Regions from separate parts of the Blastococcus sp. HT6-30 genome, predicted to be linked through region 2. Evidence: riboswitches for the same ligand, from Rfam matches in the RefSeq annotation. Region 2 holds a riboswitch; each other region holds the start of a gene.

Region 1 (9,786 bases), 580 kb from region 2:
CGACACCCAGCCAGGACAGGTAGGGGAGGCGCGAGCGCAGCCCGGCGAGGTCGCCGATTCCGTCGCCGTTGCCGTCGGCGAACGAGCGCAGGTAGACCTGGTAGACCACCGCCGATCGCCACCAGGGGGACGACGACGTCTGGGCCGCGACCTGCTGACCGGTCGCGGTCCGCACCGTTGCGAGCCGCACTGCCATGCGACCTCCATCGGCAGGGCGGCACCGGAGCCCGTGCCTCCTGCGCACCGGAGTGATCCGTGTGCCGTTCCGTGACCTGCCCGTGAGGTGGGGCCGCCGGCTGCCGGGGCCGGCCGGGCAGGCGAGGATGGCCGCATGGCAGATGACGGACGGACCTATGACCTGGTCGTCTACGGGGCCACCGGTTTCGTCGGGCGGTTGCTCGCGGCCTACCTGGCCGAGCACGCCCCGCGGGGGACCCGCATCGCGCTGGCCGGGCGGTCGCGGCAGCGGCTCGAGGAGATCCGCGCCGGGCTGCCGGCCGCCGGCCGCGACTGGGCGCTGGAGGAGGCCGACTCGACCGACGCCGCTTCGCTGGCCGCCCTCGCCGGGAGCGCCCGCGTGCTGGTCACCACGGTCGGCCCCTACGCCCGGTACGGCCTGCCGGTGGTCGAGGCGTGCGCCCGGGCCGGCACGCACTACGCCGACCTGACCGGTGAGGTCCTGTTCGTCCGCGACGCGATCGAGCGCTGCGACGCCGTCGCCAAGGAAACCGGCGCCCGCCTCGTCCACGCCTGCGGCTACGACTCCATCCCCTCCGACCTCAGCGTGTTCCTGCTCGGCCGGCGGGCCGCGGCCGACGGTGCGGGTGGCCTCCGCGACGTCCAGCTGGTCGCCACGGCCCGGGGTGGGTTCAGCGGCGGCACGATCGACTCGATGCGGGCCCAGGTGGAGGCCCTGCAGCAGGACCCGTCGCTGCGCCGCGTCGTCGGCGACCCCTTCGCGCTCAGCCCGGACCGGGCCGCCGAGCCCGACACGCGGCAGCCCCGCGACGGCGTCCTGCCGACCCGGACCGCCGACGGGCGCTGGACGGCGGCGTTCGTGATGGCGCCGTTCAACACCCGCATCGTGCGGCGGAGCAACGCGCTGCAGGACTGGGCGTACGGGCGGGGGATGAGCTACGGCGAGGTGATGGGCTGCGGTCGGGGCCCCGTCGGCGCGGTGACCGCCGCCGGCATCAGCGCCGGCCTGGTCGGCACCGTCTCCGCGATGGCCTTCCCGCCCACCCGCGCGCTCCTGGACCGGGTCCTACCGGCGCCCGGCACCGGCCCGGGCGAGGCGGCCCGGGAGAGGGGCTGGTTCCGGATGGTGGTCGACGCGGAGACCGAGGACGGGCGCCGGTACCGGGCGACCGCGGCGGGGGAGGGAGACCCGGGTTACGCGGCGACGGCGGTCATGCTCGGGGAGAGCGCCCTGGCGCTCGCCCTCGACGGCGACCGGCTGCCCGACCGGGCCGGGTCGCTGACACCGGCCACGGCGATGGGCGAGGTGCTCGTCGAGCGGCTGCGCACCGCCGGACACACCTACGAGGTGACCGCCCGCTGATCGGGCGCGTCGGCGACGCCGGAGCGGCGTCGCTAGGGTTGGCCGACATGCCGATCAGCTCGCCCGACCAGCCCGCAGGGACGATCCGGGACCTCGGCCTGCCCGCGCGGGCGGTGACCGCGCTGACCCGCGCGGGGATCACCGACGTCGGGGCGCTGGCCGCGCTCACCCGGCGGGAGCTGAGCGCGGTCGCCGGGCTCGGCCCCGGCATGGTGGCCGCCATCCGCACCGTCGTCCCCGAGCCACCCGCGCGGCTGCCCGCGGCCGGCGGGCCGCCGGCCGCCCCCGCGGCCGACCGGGAGCCCGCGCCGGCGGAGGAGGAGTCCCCGGCCGCCCCGGCGATCCCGTCGTTCGCCTCCCTGCGCGGCCCGCGCCGCCGGTCGGCGGTCGACCTCCTGCTCCCGGACCCGCCGCCGCCGGGCGTGCCCGCGGACCCGGCCGCGCCGGCCGCGCCGTCGCCGTCCCGCCCGCCGACCGCACCGCTGGCACCGACCGGGCCGGCCGCGCCTGCGGCGGTGCGGCCACCGGACTACGCCGATCTCTTGCGGCTGGGGGTGCACGTCGCCCGCACGGTGCTCACCGCGCCGGCCCGCTGTCTGCGCCGGTTGCTCGGCTAGGGACCGGCCCGCGGATCCCTCGGTGCCGTCGGCGACACTGCGGGGGTGCAGCGGGTCCTGCTCCGGCGCCGCGGGTCCGCGGTGGACATCACGGAGCACAGCGACGACGGGTCGGCGGCGGCCACCCGCATCCCGGTCGAGGAGCTGCCCGCCGTCGTCGCCGAGCGGGAGGCCGCACCGGCGCCCGTCCGCTGGGTCTGGGACGACACGACCCGCTGGTACCCGGCCCTGCTGGCGGCCGGGGCGCGCGTGGAGCGCTGCACCGACCTGCGGCTGAGCCACGTCCTGCTGCGGCGGTCACCGTTCGCCGACCAGGCGCTCCTCGTCGGTGGGGACACCGCCGGCTGGGACGCGCTGCAGCCGGTCGCGGCGGCCGACCCCGCGCTCTTCCCGCCCGCTGATCCGGCTGACCTGCTCGACCCGGCGGCCGAGCACCGGCGCCAGCAGGCGGCCCTGGCCGCCTCGCCGCGGCGCGACCGGCTCGCCCTGCTGCTCGCGGCGGAGTCCGCCGGCGCTCTGGTGGCCGCCGAGATGACGTACACCGGCCTGCCCTGGCGGGCCGACGTGCACGAGCGCCTGCTGACCGCGCTGCTCGGCCCCCGCCCGGTGGCCGGCGGGAGGCCGGCGGTGCTCGAGCGGCTGCTCGGCGAGATCCGCGCGGCGCTGGGCGCACCGTTGCTCAACCCCGACTCGCCGGCCGAGCTGCTGCGAGCGCTCCAGCAGGCCGGTCTCCCGGTGGCCGACACCCGTTCGTGGAGCCTCGCGCAGCTGGACCACCCCGTGATCCCCGCGCTTCTCGAGTACAAGAAGTTGATGCGGCTGCTCACGGCCAACGGCTGGAGCTGGCTGGAGACCTGGGTGCAGGAGGGGCGGTTCCGCTCCTCCTTCCTCCCCGGCGGGGTCGTCACGGGGCGGTGGGCCTCCACCGGCGGCGGCGCGCTCTCGGTGCCCACGCTCATCCGACCCGCGGCGGTCGCGGACGACGGCTGGCGGTTCGTCGTCGCCGACGTAGCCCAGCTGGAACCGCGGGTGCTCGCAGGGATGAGCGCCGACACCGCAATGGCCGAGGCGGCGCGCGCCTCGGACCTCTACGAGGGCATGGTCGCCGGTGGGGCGGTGGCGTCCCGGGCAGAGGCCAAGCTGGGCATCCTCGGCGCCATGTACGGCGGGACCCGCGGGGAGAGCGGCCGCATGATGCCCCGGCTCACCCGCCGCTACCCGCGTGCCATCGGCCTGGTCGAGGAGGCGGCCCGGGCGGGGGAGCGCGGCGAGGTGGTGCACACCCTGCTGGGCCGGGGGGCGCCGTCGCCGACCGGGGCGTGGGCGCAGCGGGCGGTCGAGCTCGGGGAGCCCGCGGAGCAGGCCGGCTCGCGGGGGGACCGCGACCGCGCCCGCCGTGCGTGGGGCCGGTTCACCCGCAACTTCGTCGTCCAGGGCACCGGCGCGGAGTGGGCGCTGTGCTGGATGGCCGACCTGCGCAACCGGTTGTGGCGGCTGGGCGGGGCCGGGTCGCCGGCCGAGCGGCCGCACCTGGCCTTCTTCCTGCACGACGAGGTCGTCGTGCACGCTCCGGAACACCTGGCCGACGACGTGGTGGAGGTGGTGCGGGCCGCCGCGTCCACCGCCGGGCGCCTGCTGTTCGGCGCGTTCCCGGTGGACTTCCCGCTCGACGTCGCCGTCGTCCGGTCGTGGGCCGACGCCGGCTGAGCCGGGGTCCGCCCTACACCGCCGGGGGGGCGGTGAGGGGCAGGCGACACACGTCACGCCGTGGAAATAACCGGCTCTCGATTGTCACATCTGCATAACGGCGGTTACCGTGGCCAGGTCCGATCGGTCGACACGTCCCCGTCCGGGGAGTCCGATCGGCGCCGCCGAGTCACCCACTGCGATCGCGCTGCGGGTGAGCCGGGGACCCACCGCAGCACTGGGGTGAATCCTGCGCCGAGCACGTCGGCGGCGCGGGTAGGGCTACTTCCCGCCCGAATCCGTCAGCTAACCCGGTAGGCGGCAACGGAAGAAACGGAGAGCCGCCGCATGGCGCGCCCTTGCACCGCCGCACGTCCCTGCACCACCCGGCACCGCCGCATCCGGGTGCGCCCGCGGAACTGACCGCGCCCACGCACGGCGCCCCGCCGGCTGTCGCCCACCACCGAGCACTTCCCGCTCGACCGGCTCCCCGCCGTCTCCCGGTGGCCCAGGCAGTCGTCCCGGCGCCGGCGCCCTGCTGCCCGCACCCCGCCGCGGCCCGCCCTCCGGCCGGCCGCGCGACACCCTCGGAGCTCCCGTACCCATGAATGTCCGCACCACCACCTCCGGCCGCCGCTGCCCGCCGGCGCACGTCCGCCGTCCCGCCCTGTACCTGGGTGCCGCCGCCGCCGGCGCGCTCCTCGTCAACGTCCTCGTCGGCGCTGAGCCGGCGGCGCAGGCCGAGGCCGATGCGCCCCAGTCGGTCAGCGTCGCCCAGGAGCTCGGGCTCACCGCCCAGTCCGGCCCGATCGACGTGACCGAGGACCTGGCCCCGCTGCAGGACCTCACCGCCAGCCGCAGCACCCGCGACGCCGAGCAGGTCGCGGCGCAGCAGGCCCAGGCCGCTGCCGACCAGGCGGAGCTCGACCGGCAGAAGGCCGAGGCGGAGGCCGCAGCCCGTGCCGAGGCGGAGGCCAAGGCCAAGGCCGAGGCGGAGGCCGCCGTGGCCGCGGAGGCAGCGGCACCGGCTGCCGCGGCACCGGCTGCCCCGGCACCGGCTGCAGCGGCACCGGCGGCCGCGAGCCGGAGCCGGCAGGCGCCGGTGTCCAGCTCGCCGGCCGCCTCGGTGGCCGCGTCGGCGGTCGCGCGGATCAGCAACAGCGCCGGAGCCGTCAGGCCGCAGGCCCAGGCCGCGGCCGACGCCGTGGTCAGCAACGTGCCGGGTGCGGCGAGCATCACGATCGGCGGCACGCGCGCCAGCGCGGCCGATCCGGGTGGTCACCCGTCCGGGCTGGCGCTGGACTACATGGTCATGTCCAACGCGGCGCTCGGGGACGCCATCGTCGCGTACCACCGCGCACACTGGGCCGAGCTCGGGGTGGACTACATCATCTGGCAGCAGCGCATGCTGTCGTCCGCGAACGGCTCCTGGCAGCCCATGGGGAACCGGGGCAGCCCCACGGCCAACCACATGGACCACCCGCACGTGAACTACCGGGGCTGAGCGCCGACGCCCCGGGCCCGCCCGGGCCCGGGGCCGCTCGACCCCCGGACGACGTAGCGTCAGCTTCCGGACGACCGACAGCGGCAGCATCCGCATGGCCAGGGCGATCGGTACCCAGGGCCCACACGGACGTGCTGATCTCTCTCCGAGCGGATGGAGCCGTGGGCGATCGACGTGCTCATGCGTCGGGGCGTGCCGACCGGCTCCGCCCGTCGGTCAGCCCGGTTCGGCGGGGACGGACCCGGTGCCGACCAGGGCCCGTGCCAGCGCCGCCGAACGGAGCAGCGGCAGCTGCCGACCGATCCGCGCGGCGGCGTCGAGGTGGTCGAGCAGCAGCTGCCGGCCGGCGGCGGAGAGCCCGGTCACCGAGCCGGCGTCGACGCGCACCGGCTCGCCGCCGTAGTGCTGCAGGAAGGTGTCGACGACGGCGTCGTCGACCTCCCCGGCCAGGCACAGCACCCGGCCGCCAACGGTGTCGAGCAGCCGGACCACGCGATGCACCAGCGCGGACGGACGGGAGGGGAGCGGGTGCACCGCCCCGGTCTGACCTCCTCGGGGCCGACGGGGTTCGGCTGCGGCCGGGACGGGCACCCACAAGGGCACGGGCGACGGGCGAGGACGGCCTCGCGGGGACCAGCACGAGGGAATCGGGAGTGACCACGGCCGAGACCAGCCGGCAGATCCTCGGCGACCGGTACGAGCTGCGCGACCTGATCGCCGTCGGCGGGATGGGTCAGGTGTGGCGGGCCCGCGACGTGCTGCTCGACCGTTGGGTGGCCGTCAAGGTGCTGCGCAGCGAGTACGCCGACAACCCGGTGTTCGTGGCGCGGTTCCGCACGGAGGCCCGGAACGCCGCCAGCCTCAGCCACCCCAACATCGCCGCAGTCCTCGACTACGGTGAGTCGACGGCGGAGGGCACCGGCGAGCACCTCGCCTACCTCGTCATGGAGCTGGTCGACGGGCCGCCGCTGTCGGCGCTGCTGGCCGAGGACGGGTCGCTCGGCACCGGCGCCGCCCTCTCGGTCCTGCAGCAGGCCGCGGCCGCGCTCGCCGCCGCCCACCGGGCCGGTGTGGTGCACCGCGACGTCAAGCCGGCCAACATCCTGCTGACCCACGACGGCACCGTGAAGCTCACCGACTTCGGCATCTCCTGGTCGGCGGGCAGCGTGCCGCTGACGCAGACCGGCCAGGTGATCGGCACGGCGCAGTACATGTCCCCCGAGCAGGCCAGGGGCGAGCACGTCGGCCCGGCGAGCGACGTCTACGCCCTGGGGCTGGTCGGCTACGAGACCCTCGCCGGGCACGCCGCCTTCGACGGCGACAACCCGGTGACCGTCGCGCTCAAGCAGGTGCAGGAGCACCCCGAGCCCCTGCCCGCCGAGCTGCCGCGGGACGTCCGCGCCCTCATCGACGCCGCGCTGGTCAAGGACCCCGACGACCGCCTGCCCGACGGGAACGCCTTCCTGCACGCGGTCGAGGAGACGATGCACGGCCCGCCGGACACCGCGTCCCTCACCCGGCCGGTGGCCGTCGTGGCGGCCGCCCGCGCGACCGGCTCCGGGGGCGGCACGGGCGCGCACCGGGGGACCGGTTCGGTCGGGGAGGCCGGCCCCCGCCGGGAGACGCCGGCAGAGCGACCCGCGGGGCGCCGGCCGCTCCTCCTGGTCCTCCTCCCGGTCCTCGCCTTCCTCCTGCTCGGCGGAGGCGTGGCCGCCCTGCTCGCCGCGTCGGCCTCCGATCCCGGCGGTGCGGCCGGGGCCGTCGAGTCGCAGCCGGTCGCCGAGGTGGACCTGGTGGCCGCGGACTACGTCGGGCGGCCGGTCGAGGAGGTCGTCGCCGAACTCAGCGCGCTCGGCCTGACCGTGCGGCTGCAGGAGGACCCGACCCCGGGCGGTGTCGCGGGGACCGTGACCGGAGTCGAGGCCGCCGATGCGCGACCCGAGCCCGGGGACGAGGTCCTCGTCCGCGTCGCGGCACCACCCGCCGCGCCGGACACGTCGTCGTCGACCGACGGCGGCGGCGCCACGGCGCCCGCGCCCGCCCCGGCCCCTGCGCCCGCCCCGGCGCCCGCCCCTGCGCCCGCGCCCGCCCCTGCGCCCGCGCCCGCGCCGGCCCCGGCGCCCGCTCCTGCGCCCGCGCCGGCCCCGGCGCCCGCGCCGGCCCCGGCGCCCGCGCCGGCCCCCCGGCCCGAACTCCGGCCCGAGCCGGCGGCCACGACGACGGAGCCGCCGGCCGTCGACGAGTCGGCGCCCGGGACGTCCGCGCCCAGCAGCCCGGCCGGCGATCCCACCGATCCGGGCACCGGCACACCGACCACCCCGGCCGACGAGGGGACCGGGACGCCGACCACTCCCGCCGACGAGGGGGAGGAGCCGACCACCCCCGTCGCCGAGCCGGAGACCCCGTCCACCACCGGGACGACGGAGACTCCGGCCACCGGGACGACGGAGACCCCGTCCACCACCGGGACGACGGAGACCCCGACCACCCCGGAGGGCGAGGATGACGGCGACGCGGGTGATCCGGAGGACGGCACGGCCGACCCCCGGGTCTGACCTGGGGCCTGCCCCCCGGGTCGGTCAGCCGCGGACCCGGAGCAGCACCTTCCCGGTGGCGCGGCGCTCGTCGAGCTCGGCGACGGCCTCGGCTGCATCGGCCAGCTCGTGGACCGAGCCCAGGGGCGGGTCCAACCGGCCCTGCTCGAGGAGCGGAGCCAGCTCCGCCCACTGCTCCTTCGGGTAGCCCGGCTCGCCACCCGACCAGAACGCGCCCCAGCCGACGCCGACCACCGACACGTTGTTCAGGAGCAGCCGGTTCACCTTCACCGTGGGGATGTCGCCGCCGGTGAAGCCCAGGACGAGGAGCCGGCCCTCCCGGCCCAGGCTGCGCAGCGAGTCGGTGAACCGGTCGCCGCCGACCGGGTCGACGACGACGTCCACGCCCCGCCCGCCGGTGAGTTCCTTGACGCGGTCGCGGAACCCCTCGGCGAGGACGACCTCGTCGGCGCCGGCGGCCCGGGCGACCTCGCCCTTGGCCTCGGTCGAGACAACGGCGAGCACGCGGGCGTCCGCGGCACGGGCGAGCTGGACGGCCGCCGTCCCGAGGCCGCCGGCCGCGCCGTGCACCAGCACGGTCTCGCCGGCCGCCAGCCGACCCCGGCGGTGCAGCGCGAAGTGCATCGTCAGGTAGTTCATCGGTAGGGCGGCGCCCTCCTCGAAGCTGGTGCGGTCGGGGAGCGGGAAGACCAGTGACGGGGGCACGGCGACCACCTCGGCGAAGCCGCCGAATCCGGGGAACGCGGCCACCCGCTGCCCGGGCTGCAGCCCGCTGCCCTCGGGGGCGCTGCGTACCGTGCCGGCGACTTCGCTGCCCGGGACGAACGGCAGCTCCGGTTTGAGCTGGTACTCGCCGCGGCTGAGGAGCACCTCGGGGAAGGTCACCCCGGCGACGTGCACGTCGACGAGGACCTTTCCGTCGGCCTCGGGCTCGGGGATGTCGACGACCCGCACCGCGCGGGGGCCGTCGTGGGAGCTGATCTGGGCGGCGTGCACAGGTCCTCCTGCTCGGTGGGCACGTGGCCGGCGCGGCGCGTCGCCACGCGGACCGGGTCCCGCGAGCCTCTCAGACGGATGTGGCCCCGGTTCCGGGGAGGCGGCCGGAAGCCTCAGAGCAGCCGGTCGAGGTCGTCGGGCCCCGGCCCGGTGCCGCCGGAGTCGACCAGGGGAGAGGTGTCGGGGACGTCGTCGTCCGGGGGCTCGGGCGCCACCGGCCCCTCGGCGTAGAGGGTGTCGGGGTTCTTGGGGTCCATCTCGCGGGGCACGGGGCCGGACTACCCGCGGGGCTGGGCGCCAACCGGTGGCCGGCCGGCGCCGACGCGACTCAGGTGCCGCAGAAGGTCCGGTAGGCGCCGAAGTCCTGCGGGGCGGGCGCGGCGTACCGATCCAGACCCGGCCGCGCGTCGAAGGGCGCGGTCACGGCCTCGAGGAGCTGCCCGAGCGGGGCGAGGTCGCCCTCGGTCGCGGCGTCGAGGGCTTCCTCGACCAGGTGGTTGCGCGGGATGTAGACCGGGTTGGCCCGGTCCATCCCGGCGGCGTCGGGAGCCAGGGCCCGCCAGCGCTCCAGCCAGCCGTCGATCCCGGCGAGATCGAGGAAGAGCAGCCGCACGGGCTCCACGTCCCCGCGCGCGGCGCCGCCCAGGGCCCGGAAGACCGATGTGAGGTCGACGTGGTCCTGCCGCAGCAGGACGAAGAGGTCCTCGGCCAGGGCACGGACCACCGCGTCGTCGAGCCCCTCCGGCAGCCCGAGCTTGGCCCGGACGCCGGCGGTCCAGGCCGCCTCGTACCGCGGTGCGAAACCGCGGAGGGACTCCACGGCCACGGCGACGGCCTGCTCCTGGTCGTCGTCGAACAGCGGAAGAA
Region 2 (9,786 bases):
CCGCGGCGACGACGGGCTCGACGAGCTCACCACCGCCACGACGTCGGCGGTCTGGGTCGTCCGTGACGGCACGGTGGTGGCCGACCGGGTCGATCCGTCGATGCTGGGCATCGCGGCGCCGGGACCGGACGCCCTGCGGGGCGGGGACGCCCGCGCGAACGCCGATGTCTTCCGCCGCGTGGTGGACGGCGAGCGGGGCCCGGTCCGCGACGCCGTGCTGCTCAACGCCGCCGCCGCCCTGGTCGCCTTCGACGAGCAGCCGTCCCGGCTGCACGACGGGCTGGCAGCGGGGCTGGAGCAGGCCGCGGCCGCCGTCGACGACGGCCGGGCGGCGGCGCTGCTGGACCGCTGGGTGGCCGTCAGCCGCGCGGTCGCCCCGCCCCGCGGCTGACCAGGGCCGTCCCGACCCGATCGCCCCCTGCTGCCGGTAGGAGGAGGTCTTCAGTCGACGGTGTCGAAGCCGATGGAGAACGCCGCCTCCAGGTCGTGCCGCGAGTAGGCGCGGAACGCGATGTGGGTGTCGGTGTCGACCACGCCCGGCACCTTGTTGATGCGGCCGGCGATGACCTCGGCCACCTGTCCGAACTCCCGGACGCGGACGATCGCGATCAGGTCGGCCTCGCCGGCGACGGAGTAGACCTCGCTGACCCCGTCGAGCTCGGCGACGGCCTGCGCGACCTCGGCGATCGAGTCGGTGGCGGCGTCGATCATCACGATGGCGGTGATCACGCCGGCGATGCTATCCGCTCGGGCCGCGCGCGGGTGCCGAGCGACCGGCCGTCGGCGAACGGGTCGCGGGCGTCACGACCGGTGTCCACCCGGGCCAGGAAGCCGCTGTAGGCCCCGGTGCCGGGCGCAGGACTGGCCAGCGTGCCGGTGAGCTGCACGAGCCGGGTGCCGGGCTTCTCCAGCCAGCGCAGGACGAGCTCGGTCTCGTCGACCGACGTGGCCTCCTCCCCGTCGGCCCCGCTGACGGTCTCCGCCGTCGCCAGGAGGCCGGGGAGGACGCTGCGGACCGTGGTGCCCCGCGGGGCGTTGCCGGCCGCCGCGAGCCGCCCCAGCCGGATCACCGACAGCTCCCAGCCGGCGTCGCCGTCGGGACGGGCGAGCACCAGTTCGGGCACCGCGGCCAGGGACTGGAGGCGCTGCCTGCGGCGGATCGCGCGGATCAGCACGGCGACCCGGTCCCGCAGGACGGCGGCGTCCTCGTACCGCTCCTCGGCCGCCAACCGGTCCACCCGCTCCAGCAGCGGCGCGAGCAGGGGACGCGGGTCGGAGGCCACCGCGGCGGCGAAGACGGCGGCGACGTCGGCGTACTCGGGCACCGACTGGGCGCCGGTGCAGGGGGCGCCGCAGCGACCCATGTCGGCCAGCGCGCAGGCGTTGACCGGCGTCCGCGGGGACAGCCGGGCGGTGCACTGCCGCAGCGGCAGCGCGTCGTGCACGGCCGCCACGGCGGCGTCGGCGGCCCGCCGGTCCGGGAACGGGCCGAGGAAGACCCCCGCGTCCGGGCGGACCCGGCGCACGACCGACAGCCGGGGGAACGGCTCCTCGGTGAGGCGCACCCACAGCGCCCGCTCGGGGAACCGCGAGCGGCGGTTGTACCGCGGCTTGTGCCGGGCGATCAGCCGGAGCTCGCGGACCGCCGCCTCGAGCCCGTGCGCGCAGGGGATCGAGTCCACCCGCTGCGCCAGGGAGACCATCTCGGTGATCCGGCTGCGCTGCTCGCCGGAGGTGAAGTAGCTGCGGACCCGGCTGCGCAGGTCGGTGGAGGTGCCGACGTAGAGCGGCTCCTCCCGGGGGCCGCGGAAGAGGTAGACGCCCGGACCGTGCGGTACGCCGTCGGCCAGGTGCCGCTTGCGCCGACGCTCCGGGTCGACCGTGCGCGTCAGGCCGGTGAGTTCCTCGAGGGTGGTGACGCCCAGTGGCCCGAGCCGCTCGAACAGGCCGTGGAGCACGTCCACCGTCGCGCGGGCGTCGTCGAGCGCGCGGTGGGTGGGCGAGGTCGTGGCCGAGAAGTACGGGGCGAGGGTGGCCAGCTTGCAGTTGGGCACCTCGTCGCGGCTGAGCAGCCGCCGGGCCAGGACAGCGGTGTCGACCGACGCCGCGGCGGGCCAGGCCAGCCCGTTCTCGGCGCACGCCGCCTTGAGGAACCCCAGGTCGAACGGGGCGTTGTGCGCGACGAGCACCGCGTCGCGGGTGAACTCCAGGAAGGCCGGGAGGACGGCCCCGATCCGCGGCGCCGCCGCGACCATCGTGGACGTGATCCCGGTGAGCACGCTGATGTAGGGCGGGATCTCGTGGCCGGGGTCGACCAGCGTCTGGAACTCGCCGAGCACCTGGCCGCCGCGGATCTTCACCGCGCCGATCTCGGTGATCGCGCTGTCCTTCGGTGACCCGCCGGTGGTCTCGAGGTCGACGACGACGAAGGTCACCTGCGCCAACGGCGTCCCGACGTCGGCGATCGTGACCTGCTGGTAGCGCGGTGGAGCGGGAACCGGTGGCACGGGGCGGACGCTAGGGCGGGGTGCTGACAGTCCGGGGGACGCGCGCCGCCGGCCGCCCGTGCGGCCCCCCCGACCGGGGGTTCCCGGTCGGGGGGTGGGCGGGACACCATTCGTCCCGGTGGGACGTCTGGGGTGTCGCCGGCTCGAGTCGGGGGAGGGAACCGGATGCGCGCGCGCGCCTGGTCGGGCCCCGCCGCTGCTGTGGGGCGCCGGACGCTGGTGGCCGTCCTCGCGGTCTGCACGGTGGCGCTGGTGCCCACCGGGCCTGCGGCCGCCGCGCCCAGCGACCAGCCGGGTGGCACGTCGGGCGTGCTGGACAGCCGCGCCCTGGACCGGCTCCAGCGGCGCGCCGCCGAGGTGCAGGAGGAGCTCCGCGCGCGGCAGGACGACATCGTCGCCGCCCGTGCGGCGCTCGCCGAGGCGCAGGTGGCGGTCGAGGAGGCCGAGGCGGTCCTCGCCGATGCGCAGGGCGTGCTGGCCGGGTACCAGCGGGAGGTGGCCGGCTACGCCTCCGCCGTCTACCGGGACGGCGGAGCGCTGACCCCCCTGACCCTCCTGCTCAGAGCGGGCGACCCGGGTGAGGTGCTCTCCGCCCTGGGCTTCCTCGACGCCGTGGACGCGCACGCCGCCGACGTCATCGGCGTCGCGGAGGGGCACCGGCGCGCCGCCCTGGAGGAGGAGGAGCGGGCCCAGGGTGCGCTCGGGCAGGCCCGGGCGCGGGCCGACGAGGTGAGCGCCCGGGTCGCCGCGCTCGAGGAGGCCGCGGCCGCGGTCACGGCGGAGCTCGACGAGGCCCTGCAGGTCGTCGACGGCCAGCTGTCCCGGTTGCAGCGCGAGCAGCTGGACGTCAACGAGCAGACGGCGGCCAGCTGGCGCGCCTACGTGGACCAGTTGCGCGCCGCGGGCGTCGACACCGTGCCCGCCGCCGCGCTGCGCGACCCGGCTCGGGGCCTGCCGGACGGGCTGGTGCCCGTGGCTGCCGGCGGGGGCGGGGCCCAGCGCGGGGTCGCCCAGCTGCCGGGGCAGCCCAGCTCGCTGCTGGTGCTGCCCGTGGAGACGCTGACGGCGGTGAGCGCGGCGATGGAGGCGCTCGGGCGGCCGTACGCCCCCGGTACGGCGGGGCCGGACTCCTGGGGCTGCGGCACGCTGGTGCAGGCCGCGTTCGAGCGGGCCGGCGTCCCGGTGCCGGCCACGCAGGGGGAGCTGTTCGCGACCGCCACCCCCGTGGCCGCCGCCGACGTGCTCCCCGGCGACCTCGTCTTCCTCGGCTCCGGCGAGGCCGGGCTGGGGCATGTCGGCATGGCGCTGGACCAGCGCACGATGCTCGCCGCCGACGCCCGGGCCGGCGCCGTGGTGGTCCGGACGCTGCCGGCCGACCAGGTGCTGGCGGTCGGGCGACCCGGCCTGGGCCAGCGGCCCGCCGTCCCGGTGCCCGGACCGGCTCCGGGGGCGCTGCGGACCGAGTGCGGCAACACGGTCTACCCACCGAGCTATGACGGCGCCCGCGCCTGGGGTGGCTATCCGAACGGGCTCATCCCGCCCAGCGCGATGTGCCCGCTGGGCGTCGGCGGGCACTGGCTGCGCTGCGACGCGGCGGCCGCCTACCGGGCGATGTCCTCGGCGTACTCGGCCGATCTCGGCGCTCCGCTCTGCATCACCGACTCCTACCGCACGTACGCCGGCCAGGTCCGGCTGTACGGGGAGAAGCCGGCCCTCGCCGCGGTCCCCGGCACGAGCAACCACGGCTGGGGCCTCGCGGTGGACCTCTGCGGCGGCGTCCAGTCGTTCGGGACGCGGCAGTACTCCTGGATGGTGGCGAACGCGGGCCGGTTCGGCTTCCTGCACCCGACCTGGGCCGATCCCGGCAACGGGCGTGAGGAGCCCTGGCACTGGGAGTACGCCGGCACGTGAGGCCGGCTGCCGGACGGCGGCGCGGCGGAAATGTCGGCGCCTCGCCCTACCGTGCGGAACGACTCACGGAGGAGAAGAAGCGATGCTCATCGACTGCGACACCTGCACCGTCCGGGGGACCGGCTGCGCCGACTGCGTGGTGACCGTCCTGCTCGGCGCGCCGCCGGGATGGCAGGGGACCGACCCGGTGGTGGTCCCGATGACCGGCCGCTCGCGCGGTGGGTCCGCAGCGGCCGCGGCGGAGGACGTCGTGGTGCCTCCGCCGGGCGTGGTGGTGGAGTTCGACGACGTGGAGCGCCGGGCCGTCCGCGCGCTGGCGGAGGGAGGGCTCGTGCCTCCGCTGCGGCATCCTCACGGTTCCGACGGTCACGGTGGCGAGGGGCCGGGGCGGCGCACGGGCTGATCGTCCCGGTGCCGGTCGCGGTGTCCGCCCGTGCACCCGATCGGGTGAACGCCCAGGTGGAGGGGCCGTGCGGGACGGGAAGCCGAGCGCATGCGTTCCCACGGTCCACATTTGTCACAGGCGCATCACGATCGTTAAGGTCGTCGCCGTTCGGCCGGGTGGTCGTCATCCGTCGAAGGGTGGCCCCGACCGAACACCGCCTAATCACCGCGCGGCGTGCAGCACCGGCGCCCGCGGTGTACCGGGGACCCACCGCAGTTCCGGGGTGAGTTCTCCTGCGGCCGGCTCGCCGGCCCGCGGGGGATAGGGCCAGTCTTCCCAGCCCGAACCCGTCAGCTAACTCGGTCGGCGGTTGCAGAGGAAGAAACGGAGTGCCGCCGCACGTGGCGACCCCTCACGCACCGCTGACGCAGGCCCCCGAACGAGCTCCCGCCGCCGGCGGGCGCAGCTCCGCGAGCGCCCGCAGCTCCGGACCGCTCCGGTCCGGCGTGCTGGTCAGCGCGGCTGCCGCCCTGACCGTCATCGTCATCCCCGGCACCGCAGTCGCCGTTCCCGGTGCGGCCGACGAGGTCGCCGCGCAGGTGGCCGAGGCCAACCACGAGCTCGAGGTCCTCTCCGAGCAGCTCAACGACGCACGCGTCGCGCTCGAGAGGCACGAGGGCGCCGCCCGGGCCGCCGGCGACGCCGTCGCGGCCGCCGAGGCCCGGCTCGGCGCCCTGGACGGGCACATCCGCAGGCTCGCCCGCAGCGCCTACACCGGCAGCGGACTGACCCGGCTCGACGCCCTGCTGTCGAGCGACTCGGCCGACCAGATGGTGTCCCAGCTCGGGATCCTCGACGCGATCGCCGGGCACACCAACGAGGTCCTCACCGAGGTCTCGTCGGCGGCCGACGACGCGGAGCAGTCCCGGAAGGCCGCTGCGAAGGCCGCCGAGGACGCCCGGCGCACCGTGGTCGAGATCGCCGCGAAGCAAGAGGACCTCGAGACGAGGATCGCCGACTACCAGCGGCGGTACGACGCGCTCACCGCCCCGCAGCAGGCCCAGGTGGCCCAGGCGCACGGTGGCAACAGCCTCCCCGCGCCCACGGCGGTCACGGCGTCCAGCGCCGCCGCCCAGGTCGCGGTGAACACCGCGCTCGCGCAGATCGGCGATCCGTACGTCTGGGGCGCCGGTGGGCCGAACGCCTTCGACTGCTCGGGCCTGACGTCCTACGCCTACGCCGCGGCCGGCGTCACGCTGCCGCACTCCAGCAAGTCGCAGTCGCAGATGGGCCGGCCGGTCTCCCGCGGCGAGCTGCAGCCCGGCGACCTGGTGTTCTTCTACACCCCGGTCAGCCACGTCGGCATGTACATCGGCAACGGGCGGATGGTGCACGCCTCCACGTCGGGCCAGCCGGTGAAGGTGGCGAGCGTGGACTCGATGGGGAACTACAACAGCGCCCGGCGGATCGTCCGCTGAGAAACACCCCCTGGCCCCCACCGCTCGCAGGCTCGCGGCGGGATCCTGCAGGGGGCGCATCGCAGCGAAGGATGTCAGCCGGCTGATGGACACTCTGCTCCCGCCGGGGGCCACGACGGGCCGGTGACCTCTTCGGAGGCCACCGGATCTCCGTCCGCGGGCCTGACCGAGGGGTCGCCGACGTCAGCGTGCTCCGCCGCCCGGTGGCCGATCCCCGCCGGCGGCCACGCGCACCCTCCGGGGCGTCCACGAGTGGCTCACCGCCATCGCGGCCGGCAGGCGCTGGGCATCACCGCCGGGGCGACGGCGACGTAGCACCCGCGCCGGGTGTGGCCTACCGGCCGCTCCGGACGCGCCGCCGGTCCCCGTGTGGCCGGCCTGGTGGGCCGACAGCCCGCCGTCGAGCCTGGAGGCGTTCCTGCAGTTGGTCTGCGAGGGGTACCCGCGGAGTGCGCCGCCCGCACGGGGTTCCCGGGCCGGTGCGGACGGCCGGCGCACCTAGGATCGACCAGGTGGACGGCGGAGGGCGGGCAGGCGCCCGGGCCGCGCTCCTGACGGCGGCGGTCCTCGGGATCGCCCTCGTCGTCGTGATCGTGGTCCGCACGCCCTGGGAGGTGCTCCCGGAGCCGCCCGGTGGCCACACCGCGCCCGATCCCGCCGCGGGGCTGGCTCCTGCGCAGCTGGACCGGGCGGAGGCCTTCGCGGCCGCCCTGCGCCCCGCCTCGCTGCTCTCGATGGCGCTCGGGCTGGCCGTCTCGGCGGTCCTGGGCCTGACCCGGCTCGGCGGCCGGCTCGTGCACGCCGTGGCGGCCCCGCTGGGCGGCCGCTGGTTCGTCCAGGTGCTGGTCGGCGTGCCGGCCCTCGTGGTCGTCGGCCGCCTGGCGACTCTCCCGGTGTCGGCCTACGCCGAGACGGTCCGCCGCCGGTACGGCCTGTCCACCCGCGGGTGGGGCCTCTGGCTGCGCGACGTCGCCGTCTCGGTGGCCATCAGCGCGGCGCTCACGGCCGTGGTGGTCCTGGTCGTCCTCTGGCTGGTGCGCCGCGCCCCGCGCACCTGGTGGGCGTGGGCCGGGGGAGCGGCGGCGGCCCTCGTGGTGATCGGTTCCTTCCTCTACCCGGTGGTCATCGAACCGGCGTTCAACTCGTTCGAGCCGCTGCCGGCGGGGGAGCTGCGCACCGACCTGCTCGCGCTGGCCGACGAGAACGGCACCCCGGTGCAGGACGTCCTCGTCTCCGACGCCTCCCGCCGCACGACGGCCCTCAACGCCTACGTCTCCGGCTTCGGGTCAACCCGCCGCATCGTCCTCTACGACACGGTCCTCGCCGAGCTGCCGGAGGAGGAGATCGAGTCGATCGTCGCCCACGAGCTCGGGCACGTGGCCACCGACGACGTCCTGACGGGCACCCTCATGGGTGCCCTGGGCGCGGGAGCGGCCACCGCGCTGGCCGGGTGGCTGTTGACCCGGCGGGCCCTCCTGCGGCGCGCGGGTGCCGAATCGCCCGGCGATCCGCGCGTCGTGCCGCTGCTGCTCTTCCTGGTGGCCGTGGGCGGGCTGGTCTCGACCCCGGTGCAGAACCTGGTCTCCCGGCAGATCGAGGAGCGGGCCGACCTCCATGCCCTGGACCTCACCCGTGATCCGGAGGCTTTCACCGCCATGCAGCGGCGGCTGGCGACCGCGAACCTCGGCGACCCCGACCCACCGGCCGCCTGGCACTGGTTCTTCGGCAGCCACCCCACCACCGCGCAGCGCATCGCCATGGCCGAGGACTGGCGCCGGCTGGAGCGGTCGCGGTGAGCCGCACCCTCGTCGTCACCAACGACTTCCCGCCCCGGCAGGGCGGCATCCAGACGTTCGTCGCGGCGCTGCTCGCCCGCCGCCCGCCGGACTCGCTGGTCGTGCTCGCGTCGGACTCGCCCGGCTCCGCCGAGCACGACGCGGGGCTGCCGTACCCGGTGGTGCGCCGGCCGACGGGGATGCTCCTCCCCACCCGGGCCACGGCGCGCGCGGCCGTGGAATTGGTCGACCGGTTCGGCTGCGACACCGCGTTCTTCGGCGCGGCCGCCCCACTGGGCCTGCTGGCCCCCACCCTGCGGGCGGCCGGGGTGCGGCACCTCGTCGCCGCCACCCACGGGCACGAGACCGGCTGGGTGGCCTTGCCGGGCGGCCGCCAGGTGATGCAGCGGATCGCTTCCGGGCTGGACGTCGTCACCTACATCAGCGAGTACACCCGGGACCGCCTGGCGCCGGCGCTCGGCGCGCGGGCGCGGCTGGTCCAGCTCTCGCCCGGTGTCGACGTCGACCGGTTCACGCCGCAGGTCGACGGGGCGCCGGTGCGCGCCCGGTACGGGTTGGGGAAGGCGCCGGTCGTCGTCTGCGTCTCCCGCCTGGTGGCCCGCAAGGGGCAGGACGTGCTCGTCGCGGGCTGGCCGCAGGTGCTCGCCCGGCACCCCGGTGCACGGCTGCTGCTGGTCGGGGGCGGCCCGGCGGAGGCCGCCCTGCGCCGGGCGGTGGCCGAGCGCGGGCTGGAGGACTCCGTCGTCCTGACCGGGCCGGTCGACCACGACGAGCTGCCCGCGCACTACGCGGCGGGAGACGTCTTCGCCATGCCGTGCCGGACCCGTCGCGGCGGGCTGGACGTCGAGGGGCTCGGCATGGTGTTCCTCGAGGCGGCGGCCTGCGGTCGCCCCGTGGTGGCCGGCACCTCCGGCGGAGCGCCGGAAGCGGTGCGGGAGGGCGTCACCGGTCATGTCGTGGACCCGCGCTCACCCGCAGCCGTGGCGGCCCTGCTCAGCGGCCTGCTGGACGACCCGGGCGGGGCCCGCGCCATGGGGGCCGCGGGCCGGGCGTGGGTGGAGCAGCGGTGGTCGTGGAGGACCATCGCGGCCGACTTCGCGCACGTGCTCGACGGCTGAAGGCCCCGCTGCAGGGTCCCGCCCCGAGCGTGCGAGGAGCGGGGGCAGCGGGGCCCTCTTTCAGCGGGCGTAGAGCGCGTCGACCTCCGAGCCGAACTCCTTGAGGACGACGTTGCGCTTCAGCTTCAGGCTGGGCGTCAGCATCCCGTTGTCCTCGGTGAAGTCGGTGCCCAGCACGGTGAACTTCTTGATGGCCTCGGCCTGCGACACCGCCTTGTTGGCGTCCTTGACCGCCGCGTCGAGCTCGGCCAGCACGTCGGCGTCCTCGCGCAGCTGCGCAGGCGTCAGGCCGGCGTCCTTGCCCTTGGACTCCAGCCACTGCGGCAGGGCTTCCTCGTCCAGGGTGATCAGCGCGGCGATGAAGGGCCGCTGGTCACCGACGACGATGCACTGGCTGACCAGGCGGTGTGCGCGCAGCCGGTCCTCCAGCACCGCGGGGGCGACGTTCTTGCCGCCCGCGGTCACCAGGATCTCCTTCTTGCGACCGGTGATCTTGATGAAGCCGTCGTCGTCGATCTCGCCGATGTCGCCGGTGTGGAACCAGCCGTCGGCGTCGATGGCCTCCCGGGTGGCCTGCTCGTTCTTCCAGTA
Region 3 (9,786 bases), 630 kb from region 2:
CGCCGGTGCCGGGGCCACCTCCGGCGCGGACGCGGCCACGGCGTCAGGACAGCGCGGCGGCGTTGACCGCGCCGATGGCGACCAGGCTGGTGGCGACCGCCCACGCCGAGCCCCGCATCCGCGGCTCGTTGACCAGGTCCCGCAGGTTCTCCGGGATCACCGCGTCCAGCAGCCGGAGCGCCACGGCCTGCAGCACGACGCCGACCAGCCCGTAGACGGCGGTGTCCACCAGGCCCTGGCCGAGGCTGTCGGCGCTGGTCATGATCGCGGTGACCACGATGATCCCGAGGGCCAGGTGGTTGGCGGCGAGGAGGATCGCGGCGTTCGGGTTGTGGTCGGTGTAGACCTGGGTGCGCAGGTTCCCGGGCGTCAGCAGGTCCAGCGCGAGGAAGCCCAGCGCCAGCACGCCGACGCCGATCACGAACCACAGCAACGTCGCCAGCACGCCGTCGACCAGGGCGCCGCCCTCGACCGTGCCGAACTCCAGGGCCTGCCAGGTGCTGCTCACGTCGGGGTTCCTCCTGAGGTCGGGTGCGCCCACGGCGTACGCGGACGGGTCACTTGGCGTCACCGGGGCCGCCGCTGCCGCCGCCCCCGACGGGGGAGCCCGGCCGGAACCCGGGGCCGAGGAAGGCGAAGAAGCCGCTGCGGTAGCGCCCGTCGAGGTCCTCGACGCGCACCGTGCTGCCGCCGGCGGCCGCGCTCACGATGACGATGTCGTCGTCGTAGCGCAGGTACTCGTTGCCGCCGTCGGCCTGCCGCTCGGCCGGAGGGACGGCGTCGGCGATCGCCGCGGTCGTCGTGCCGACCGGGTCGGGGGAGGAGTAGACGACCGTGTCGTCGGTCGCGCTCTGCCGGTCGTAGGTGCCGGCCAGGAAGTCGCGGACGCGGGTGCCGCTGCTGCAGCCGGCCAGGAGGACGGCGACCAGGAGCACGGCCAGCACGCGGGGCATCGGTCTCACGGCGTCCACCAGCTCCGGGTCGTGACGACCTCGCCGGTGACGCCGGCGGGGTACAGGTGCCAGGTCTGCCAGGCCCAGCCGCCGCCCGCACGAGGTTGCGCGGTCATGGCGGTCAGCGCCCCCGCCGACCCCGGGAAGGCGCCGCACAACCAGGCCGGATCGGCCGCGGCGAGCCCCCGCAACCGGTCGGCGGTCGCGTCGAGCTCACCGCGGCCGGTGGCGGTGACCGCCGTGGTGAGCCGGTAGCCGCCGGAACGGGCGGCGCGGGGGAGCGGGTGGCCGCCGGCGCCGACGGCGTCGCAGGAGACCTGCTCGGTCAGCCGGCGGCCGCCGGCCTCGGCGGTGACCACGTGGGAGGCCCCGAGCACGCCGAGGGTGATCGATCCGCCGCCGGGACCGGGCAGCCGGAGCTCCGCCAGCGTCTCCGGCGCGGGGCCGCCGAGCAGCAGCCCCAGCGCGGCGGCGGAGACGTCCCGCGGCTCCACGTCCAGCTGGTGCAGGCTCATGCCTCGGGCGTCCGGTGGTAGACGGTGAGCTCGCCGCGGCTCACGCTGCGGCCGGTGGAGACCTCCCACGACTGGGTCGGCGCCCAGCGCTCGAAGGCGAGCAGGCCGGTCTTGTCCGCGGTGGCGTAGTCGGCGTAGTCGACGGTCCCGGTGGCCGGGGTGCCCGTGGTCCCCTCGGCGGTGTAGGACGCCCGGCCCCGCTCGATCTGCCGGTGCACCCGGTCGTCGAGGATCACGTCGCCGTCCGGCGTGAGGTTCGTGCCCTCCCGGCGCATCCAGAGGGTCATCTCCAGCTCTCCCTCGTCGTCCTCCACGGTGAGCCAGCGGCGGCCGGTGGAGCCGTCCAGCAGGTGCTCGCGCCAGGTCATGCCGCCCTCCTCGAGGACGATCGTGCCGCGGACGACGTGGTCGATCCCGGCGTAGGTGATGACGTCGCCGACGCCGATCGCGTGCGGGTCGTAGACGTCGGGCTCGTCGGCCAGCGGGTCCACGCGGGGGCGGGGGGCCGCCGCGCGGGCGAGGTTCCGCCGGCGCAGCACGAGGATCACCACCGCGAGGACCGCCAGGGCCACGAGCACGACGATCAGCAGGACGAGGAGCACGTCGGGCATCGGGCGGCCTCCTGGCGGTCGGCGGACGGGCCGGGGAGAACCTATCGCGCCGAACCGCGGAACGGGCTCCGCGCCCGGTGGCCCGGCCCGGGAGCCGGCCGCCCGGGCTCAGCCGCCGGACGCGCGCGCCCCCGCGGGTGCGGCGCGTTCGGCGTCGTGCTCGTCCTCCTGCACGGGGCCGCCGGCGCTGTTGCCGTGGAAGGACGCCTGCGGTGCCGCGGTGCCCCCGGGGCGCCGGCCCGGCTGGGCGGGAGAGGCGATCGCCTGCGGGGCCAGCGCGGGGTCGACGCGGCCCCACTCGGTCTCGACGTCGGTGAGCAGCGCCTCCAGGTAGGCCCGCAGCTGGGCGCGGCAGGCCTGGGCGAACGCCTTGAGGAAGGCGACCTGCTCCTCGAGCTCCGCGGCGGTCCGCGAGCCGGGGGCGGCGTCCTCGTCCACGGCGGCGGTCCTGCCGGTCAGCCGGGCGGCCGCCTCCTGGGCCGCCTGCATGATCGCCCCGGCGTTCTCGCGGGCGAGCCGCAGCTGCTCCTCGTACTGGTCGCGGGCCTCGGTGGTCATCTGCCGGCTGAAGTCCTCGGCCTCGGCGACGTACTCGTCGGCCGTCTGCTGCGCGCTGGCCAGGATCTTCACCGCCTGCTCGCTCGGCGGCTGGGGCACCGGCGCGCCGTCCAGCCGCTGCTCGAGGACGGTGACCTGCTCCCGCAGGCGGGCGCGCTCCCCGGCGAGGGTCTCCACCTCCGCGGCCAGCGCGCTCACCTCCGCCGCCACCAGCTGCTGGAAGCGGTCGACGGCGGCCTGGTCGTAGCCGGGGTGCAGCATGGTGCCGGAGGGGAACCGCGTGCTGCGGATCTGCGCCGGCGTCAGCCGTCGATCCTGCCCTCCGGAACCGGACGCATCGGTGGTGGTCATTCGGTCACCTTCCCCTCGGCACTGGGCCCCGGTCGGCTGGGGGCGAACACCTCGCTGCGCAGCCGCTCCCGCGGTACGCCGTGCTGGAGCAGCCCGTGGACGGTCTGCTCCACCATGGGCGCCGGGCCGGCCACGAACACCTCGCGGCTCAGCCACGGACCGTGCCGCAGGACCACGTCCCCGACGTCGCCCTGCTCCAGGTCCGACAGCCCGTCGTCCGACACCGCGTACCTGACGCTCAGCCACGGGCAGGCCTGCTGCAGGGCGTCCAGCGCGGCGCGGTCGTACAGCTGGTCCTCGGTGCGGGCGCCGACGAAGAGATCCACCCGGCGGGCGGGCCCCTGGCGGCGGACCTGGTCGACGAGGGCCTCGAGCGGGGCCAGGCCCATGCCACCGGCCACGAGCAGCAGGTCGCGGTCGGAGCCCTCGCCCAGCGTCAGGTCGCCGAGGGGCGGGCCCAGCCGCATCAGGTCGCCGACCTCCACGCTGCGCACCAGCGCGGTGCTCACCGGTCCGCCGGGGCGGGCCTTGACGTGCACGTCGAGCGTGCCGTCGTCGCGGGGTGCGTTGGCGGGGGAGTAGTAGCGCCAGAGCCGGGGACGCCGGTCGATCTCCAGGGAGAGCGACTGACCGGCCAGGTAGTCCACCGGCACCTCGGGGCGGACGCGGAGCACCGCCACGTCGACCGAGCGGCGCTCGTGCGCCACGACCTCGGCCCGCCAGGTGGCGGGGTGGTCGGCGGACTCCTCGGCGCCCTGGATCATCACCGAGGCGACCAGCCCGTAGGCCTCGGTCCAGGTGCGGGCGCGGTGCTCGTCCCACTCGTCGTCGAAGTGCTCGAGGGTGGCCAGCAGGCTGGGCAGCACCGCCGGGTAGTGCGCCGGGAGGGTGCCGAACTTGCGGTGGTCGTACCCGAGCTGCTTCAGGATGGGCACGAGGCCCTCGAGGTCGTCGACGTGCGAGACGACCTCGCCGAGGGCGTGGAAGAACCGGTCGCGCTGGTGGGCCATCGAGACGGGGAACATCGCCCGGGTCTCGGGGTGGCTCAGGAACAGGTGCGAGTAGAAGTACAGCGGCGCCTCGTCGCCCGTCGCGGCGGCCTTCGCGAAGCTGGCCCGCATCGCGGCGATGTCCATGCGTGCCTCCTCGCGGCGTGGTCGGTCCGGCTGGGCGAGCGCCCGACGTCAGCTCTGGCCGGCGACCACGTCCGCGCACTCCGCCTGCCCCTTCCCCGGCCCGGCCGCCGCCACACAGAGGTGGCGGATCTTTCTCGCCGCTCCGGCCGGCACGGTGCCCGGCCGCGGAGAAGTCGTTGGCCTCCGATGAGTCCGCCGAGGAGAGTCCGTCGAACAGGGGGAAGAACCCGACGAGGCGACACCCGGCGAGGTCCCCATGGAGCTGCACGCACCCCTGGCGGTCGAGGCGACCGCACTGGTCAAGACCTACGGGGGGACGACGGCCGTCGGCGGGCTGGACCTCGTCGTCCCGGCCGGGACGATCCACGGGGTGCTGGACTGCTGGGCTCGCTGCTCGGGGACAGCGTCCGGTACGTCGTCGCCGGCACCGTGATCATCGTCGTCGGTGTGCTCCTGGGCTACCGCCCGGACGCGGGGGTGGCCGGTGCCGTGGCGGCACTGGCCCTCGTGCTGGTCCTCTCCTTCGGGCTGTCGTGGGCGTTCTCGGTGCTCGGCCTGCTGCTCCGGAGCCCGAACGCGGTGATGAACGCCGGCTTCATGGGCATCTTCCCGCTGACGTTCCTGTCCAACGTGTTCGTCGACCCCGCCACGCTGCCCGGGCCGCTGCAGGCGTTCGTCGCCGTCAACCCGATCTCGATCCTCGCGACGGCGTGCCGCTCGCTGATGGACGGCACACCGGACGGCGGCGCGATCGGCGTCTCGCTGGCGGTGGCCGCCGGCCTGGCCGCGGTGTTCCTGCCGCTGACCACCCGGTTGTACCGGAGCAGCTGACGGGGGTCAGGGGGTGGGCGCCCCGACCGCCGCGGGCCGGGGCGCCTCGCGCGGCATGACCAGACCGCCCACGAGACCGGCCGCGAGGACGGCGGTGCTCACGGCGAACGCCACCTGGAAGGACGCGACGTCGGTCAGCCAGCCGGCGACCAGCGGGCCGGCGATGGCCCCGAGGTCGGCCGACATCTGGAACACCGCCACGACCCGGCCGCCCCGCCCGGCGCTCATGTCGCCGACGAGCGCGGCCGGCGCGCTGGCCAGCAGGGAGGCCGCCAGCCCGAAGACGGCCATGGACAGCAGGAACGCCCAGATGACCGGCGGCAGGACGAGGATCGCCATGGCGGCGGTGCCCAGCGCGGCGCCGACCACCAGGGAGGGACGCCGTCCCCAGCCGTCCACCAGCCGGCCGGACCGCAGCAGCCCCAGCGCCTGGGCGACCGAGCCGGCCAGCAGGCCGGCGCCCGCCCAGGCGACCGTCCGGCCGAGCTCCTCGGTCACGTACAGCGGCACCAGCGAGTTGCGGACGCCGAAGAGCACCCAGCCGACGCCGAAGTTCGCCACCAGCGCGGCGAGGTACACCCGGGAGCGCAGCGCGGTGCCCAGGGGCATCGGCCCGGCGCCGAGGTCGGGCGAGGCGACGTCCGCGGCCTCGGGGTCCGGGGCGGGCGCGGCCGAGCGGAGCATCAGCACACCGACGCCGCCGGCCACGAGCAGGAACCCGGCGTAGAGGAAGAAGGGCAGCCGGGGGGAGAGCTCGGCCAGCAGCCCGCCGGCCGCGGGCCCGGCGATGCCGCCCAGGATGAAGCCGCCCTGCCAGGTGGCGGCCGCCCGCCCTCGGTGCGACGGGGGTGCGACGCGCAGCAGCAGCGAGAGGGCGGCCACGGTGAACATGGCGCTGCCGATGCCACCGGCCGCCCGCAGGGCGAGGAACAGCGGAAAGGACCCCGCCAGCCCCGCCGCACCGGTGGTCACGGCGACGATGGCCAGGCCGGTGGCCAGCACCAGCCGCTCGCCGAAGCGCTCGACCAGCGTGCCGCCGCTGAACGCGGAGACGAAGCGGAAGAACGCGAAGGCGCTCACCGCCAGCCCGACGGCGGTGGTGCCGACGCCGAAGGAGCGGGCGAACAGCGGGATCGCCGGCGCGACGATGCCGAACCCCAACGCCACGACGAAGGCGATGACCGCCAGGACCCTGACCTCGCGGGGGAGCTCGCCCCGCGTCCCGACCCGCACGGAACGCGATCGTCCCACGCCGCCCGCCCGGGCCTCCGGGCAGGCGGGGGCGCGGGGCGGACCGCCGCCCCGCGCGCCCCGAGATCAGCCGGCGATCCGCCGGGCGCTGTTGAAGCTGCCCATCGAGTCGATCGACGCGACCTTGACCGGCACGCCCGAGGTCGAGGCGTGCACCATCTGCCCGTTGCCGACGTAGATGCCGACGTGGCTGACCGGGCTGTAGAAGAACAGCAGGTCACCCGGCTGCAGGGCCGACCGGGACACCGGGGTGCCCATGGTCGACTGCATCCGGCTCGAGTGCGGCACCGAGATGCCGGCCGCGGCGTAGGCGTACTGCACCAGCCCGGAGCAGTCGAAGGCGTTCGGCCCGGCGGCGGCCCACACGTAGGGGTCGCCCACCTGGGCCAGGGCGGTGTCGACCGCGGTCCGGGCCGCGGCGCTCCCGCCCGCGACCGGCGCCGGCGGGGGTGCGGGGGCCGGAGCCGGCAGGGCGGCCGGAGCTGGGGCAGCCGGAGCTGGGGCAGCCGGAGCCGGAGCAGCCGGAGCCGGAGCAGCCGGAGCCGGAGCAGGCGGGGCCGCCGGAGCCGGGGCAGCGGCGACCGGCGCCGAGGCGCGCGGCGCCGCAGGGGCCGGGGCCTGCTCGGCCGGAGCCTCCTCGGCAGCCGCCGCCTCCTGGGCAGCCGCCACCTCCTGCTCGGCGGCGTGCCGCTCCGCGGCGGCCCGGGAGGCGCGCTTCTCCTCCTCGGTGAGCCGCTCGTACTGCGCCTGGTACTCCGCGATCTGCTGGTCCAGCCGGGCCCGCTCGGCGGTGACCCGGTCGACCTGGGACCGCGCGTCCTCCGCTGCCTGCTCGGCCGAGGCCCGGGCCCGGTCGGCGTCCTCCCCGGCCTGACGGGCCTCGCTCAGCACGCCGTTGTTGTGCGCGGCGATGGCGTCGAGCAGGCCCACCCGGTCGACCAGGTCGCCGGCGGAGCCGCTGGTCAGCATGGCCTCGAGGACGCCGAGCCCGTCGCCGGTGTAGGCGCTGCGGGCCACGGTGCGGACCCGGTCGCGGGCGCGCTCCAGGGCGGCCTGCGCGGCGGTGAGCTCCTCGGCGGCCAGGTCGGCGGCCTGCTGGGTCGCCTTGAGCTGCTCGCGGGTCTCGTTGTACCGCTCGGTGAGCACTTCCAGGTCGTGCGCCCGGCTCGCGATCAGCTGCGCGGCCTGCTGCGACGTCGTCGGCCGCTCGGGGTCGGCGAACGCGGGGAGCGGCGTGAGGGCGACACCGCCGGCGGCCACGAGGGCCACCAGGGCCCGACGGCCGGTGATCCGGCGGTGGGCAGGGTTGAGCGAACTCGCCATGTTCGGCGGGTTTTCCTTTCTTCCACGGCCGCCTACCGGGTTAGCTGACGGGTTCGGGCGGGAAGACGCCCGGCGTCCGGCGGCCCTTCCGGGTCGGTCGGTCGCTTCACCCCGGGAGTGCGATGGGTCCCCGGTCCGGGTGCCGGCGGTGCCGGCGGGTGGTTCGGCGGCGTCCGGGCGGCTGTCACCGGTCGGGCGACGGACGGGTCCGTCCGGACGGGCCCACGCTAGGGGGCGACCGGCGCCGTCACCACGTCGGGTGACGAGTTCGTCGGGCCTTTCCTCCTCCGCTGCCGACGCGTTCACGCACGGTCACGGCGCACCGCCGGAGCGCCCTCGGAAACGGTGGCAAGGCTCACGACCTCGCCGACGACCCAGACCGCAGGTGGCCGGATGCCACCGTCGGCGAGGACCTGCGGCAGGCCGGCGAGGGTGGTGCGCACGCTCCGCTGGGTGGCGGTGGAGCCGTCGGCCACGACGGCGACCGGGGTGTCCGGCGCCCGGCCGTGCTCGACCAGTGCCGCGGCGATCGCGGGGGCGGTCTCCACGCCCATGAGCACGACGAGCGTGCCGCGCAGCCGGCCGAGGGCCGCCCAGTCGACCAGCGACTGCGGATGGCCCGGGGGCAGATGGCCGGAGACGACGACGAACTCGTGGGTCAGGCCGCGATGGGTGACCGGGATGCCGCCCAGGGCAGGAACGGCGACGGCGCTGGTGACGCCCGGCACCACCTCCACCGGCACCCCGGCGGCGGTACAGGCCGCCAGCTCCTCCATGCCGCGGCCGAAGACGAACGGGTCGCCGCCCTTCAACCGGACCACCCGCCGGCCGGCGCGCGCGTGGCCCACCAGCAGGTCGTTGATCCGCTCCTGCGCCATGAACCGGCCCCGCGGGAGCTTGGCGGCGTCGATCACCTCGGCGCCGGGCGCCAGGCACGTGAGCAGCGACCGGGGTGCCAGGTGGTCGACCAGCACGACGTCGGCCTCGGCGAGCGCCTGCCGGCCGCGCACCGTGATCAGCCCCGGATCCCCCGGGCCGCCACCGACGAGGACCACGCGTCCGGGGGCGGCTCCGGCGTCGGGCGACCGGAGAGCCAGCGTCCCGTCGCCGAGGCCGGCCAGCACGGCGTTCCGCACACCGGCCGCCCGCCGGGGATCCGCGGCGCGGTGGACCGCGACCACCAGGTCGCCCGCCCGGCCCGCGACCGGGAGTGCGGCGCTGGACAGCGCCGGGTCGTCGGCCCGGGTGCAGAAGATGCGGGCCTGCTCCGCCTCCGCGGCCACCGCCGCGTCCACCGCGGGGTCCCCGCTCGCCGCCAGCGCGAACCAGGCACCGGCGAGGTCGCCGGCGCCGTAGGGCCGGCGCTCCCAGGCAATCCCGCCGGTCGTCGCCAGCGACTCCAGCGCGGGGGTGACCTCGGGGCCGACCACGGTGACCACTGCGCCGGCGGCCCGCAGGCCGGCGACCCCGCGGTGCGCCGTCGCGCCGCCGCCCACCACGACCACGGGCCGGCCGGCGAGCCGGAGCCCCACCGGGTGCAGCAGCTCGCCGGCCGGGTCGGGGGTCACGGGACCTCCTCGGTCCTCGGCGTCGACGGCGGTCCCGGCGGCGTCGGGCAGCCGGGCGACGGCGACCGTCACCCGGCCGTGGACGGTCTTGCCGACGACGAGTTCACCCCCGCCGAGCAGGGCCGCCGCCTCGGCCACGGAGGGGGTGCCGACGCGGGCCGCGACGGCGGGCGACGGCGTGGGCACCAGCACGGCGGCCAGGTCCGCCGCCGGGTGGCCGGTCACCGGCCAGCCGCGCCGTGCGGCGGCCGCGACCAGCCCCGGCTCGGTCGACCGCGTGTCGAGGGTGGCCAGCCGCACCGGGCCGGCGACCGGGGGCAGGACGGCGTCCACCGCGGCCAGCACCTCGGCGGCGCTCACCCCCGACGACAGCCCGATCCCCACGGTCGTCACATGGGCACCCCCGGACGGTCGGGGAGCGCGGCCAGCAGCCCCGCGGCGTCGCGGGGGAGCGGACCGTCGGGGAGCAGCCCGAGGTCGCGCAACCGGGCGCCGACCTCCAGGGCCCACGGGCGGGACAGCCGGGCCCGGGCGAGCAGGCCGCCGTCGCCGAGGACCGTGCCGGGGGCGCCCTGGACCACGGTCCGGTCGACCACGACCGCGACCTCGTCGGCCCAGCGCAGCGCCAGGTCGACGTCGTGGGTGCTCATCACCACCGTGGAGTCGTGCTCCTGCAGGCGGGCGAGCGC

What was found. A riboswitch is a leader RNA that binds a small molecule or an ion and turns the genes downstream of it on or off. The one in region 2 is predicted to bind cyclic di-AMP.
Region 1: linked by a shared signal. The riboswitch ahead of ABC795_RS09815 (hypothetical protein) and the one ahead of ABC795_RS07005 (NlpC/P60 family protein) in region 2 are both predicted to bind cyclic di-AMP.
Region 3: linked by a shared signal. The riboswitch ahead of ABC795_RS09985 (NlpC/P60 family protein) and the one ahead of ABC795_RS07005 (NlpC/P60 family protein) in region 2 are both predicted to bind cyclic di-AMP.

The regions. Positions count from the first base shown of each region.
Region 1 is NZ_CP155792.1:2,026,432-2,036,217, reverse strand. Features, by position in the region: gene ABC795_RS09835 (glycoside hydrolase family 13 protein) at 1-196, opposite strand, end outside; gene ABC795_RS09830 (saccharopine dehydrogenase NADP-binding domain-containing protein) at 332-1,561, shown strand; gene ABC795_RS09825 (DNA-directed RNA polymerase subunit alpha C-terminal domain-containing protein) at 1,609-2,178, shown strand; gene ABC795_RS09820 (bifunctional 3'-5' exonuclease/DNA polymerase) at 2,224-3,885, shown strand; cyclic di-AMP (ydaO/yuaA leader) riboswitch at 4,038-4,200, shown strand; gene ABC795_RS09815 (hypothetical protein) at 4,469-5,368, shown strand; gene ABC795_RS09810 (hypothetical protein) at 5,585-5,860, opposite strand; gene ABC795_RS09805 (protein kinase) at 6,022-7,923, shown strand; gene ABC795_RS09800 (NADPH:quinone oxidoreductase family protein) at 7,948-8,919, opposite strand; gene ABC795_RS09795 (hypothetical protein) at 9,033-9,188, opposite strand; gene ABC795_RS09790 (protein adenylyltransferase SelO) at 9,248-9,786, opposite strand, start outside.
Region 2 is NZ_CP155792.1:1,442,257-1,452,042, forward strand. Features, by position in the region: gene trpD (anthranilate phosphoribosyltransferase) at 1-391, shown strand, start outside; gene ABC795_RS06985 (Lrp/AsnC ligand binding domain-containing protein) at 442-729, opposite strand; gene ABC795_RS06990 (DEDD exonuclease domain-containing protein) at 726-2,507, opposite strand; gene ABC795_RS06995 (D-alanyl-D-alanine carboxypeptidase family protein) at 2,673-4,418, shown strand; gene ABC795_RS07000 (hypothetical protein) at 4,501-4,821, shown strand; cyclic di-AMP (ydaO/yuaA leader) riboswitch at 5,009-5,188, shown strand; gene ABC795_RS07005 (NlpC/P60 family protein) at 5,205-6,281, shown strand; gene ABC795_RS07010 (M48 family metallopeptidase) at 6,794-8,077, shown strand; gene ABC795_RS07015 (glycosyltransferase family 4 protein) at 8,074-9,195, shown strand; gene ABC795_RS07020 (AMP-dependent synthetase/ligase) at 9,256-9,786, opposite strand, start outside.
Region 3 is NZ_CP155792.1:2,067,981-2,077,766, reverse strand. Features, by position in the region: gene ABC795_RS10035 (polyamine aminopropyltransferase) at 1-39, opposite strand, end outside; gene ABC795_RS10030 (DUF350 domain-containing protein) at 44-508, opposite strand; gene ABC795_RS10025 (DUF4247 domain-containing protein) at 558-953, opposite strand; gene ABC795_RS10020 (DUF2617 family protein) at 959-1,468, opposite strand; gene ABC795_RS10015 (DUF4178 domain-containing protein) at 1,465-2,079, opposite strand; gene ABC795_RS10010 (DivIVA domain-containing protein) at 2,188-2,988, opposite strand; gene ABC795_RS10005 (globin domain-containing protein) at 2,985-4,124, opposite strand; gene ABC795_RS10000 (hypothetical protein) at 4,381-4,557, shown strand; gene ABC795_RS09995 (ABC transporter permease) at 4,554-4,955, shown strand; gene ABC795_RS09990 (MFS transporter) at 4,962-6,188, opposite strand; gene ABC795_RS09985 (NlpC/P60 family protein) at 6,273-7,529, opposite strand; cyclic di-AMP (ydaO/yuaA leader) riboswitch at 7,544-7,696, opposite strand; gene cobA (uroporphyrinogen-III C-methyltransferase) at 7,832-9,490, opposite strand; gene ABC795_RS09975 (ATP-binding cassette domain-containing protein) at 9,487-9,786, opposite strand, start outside.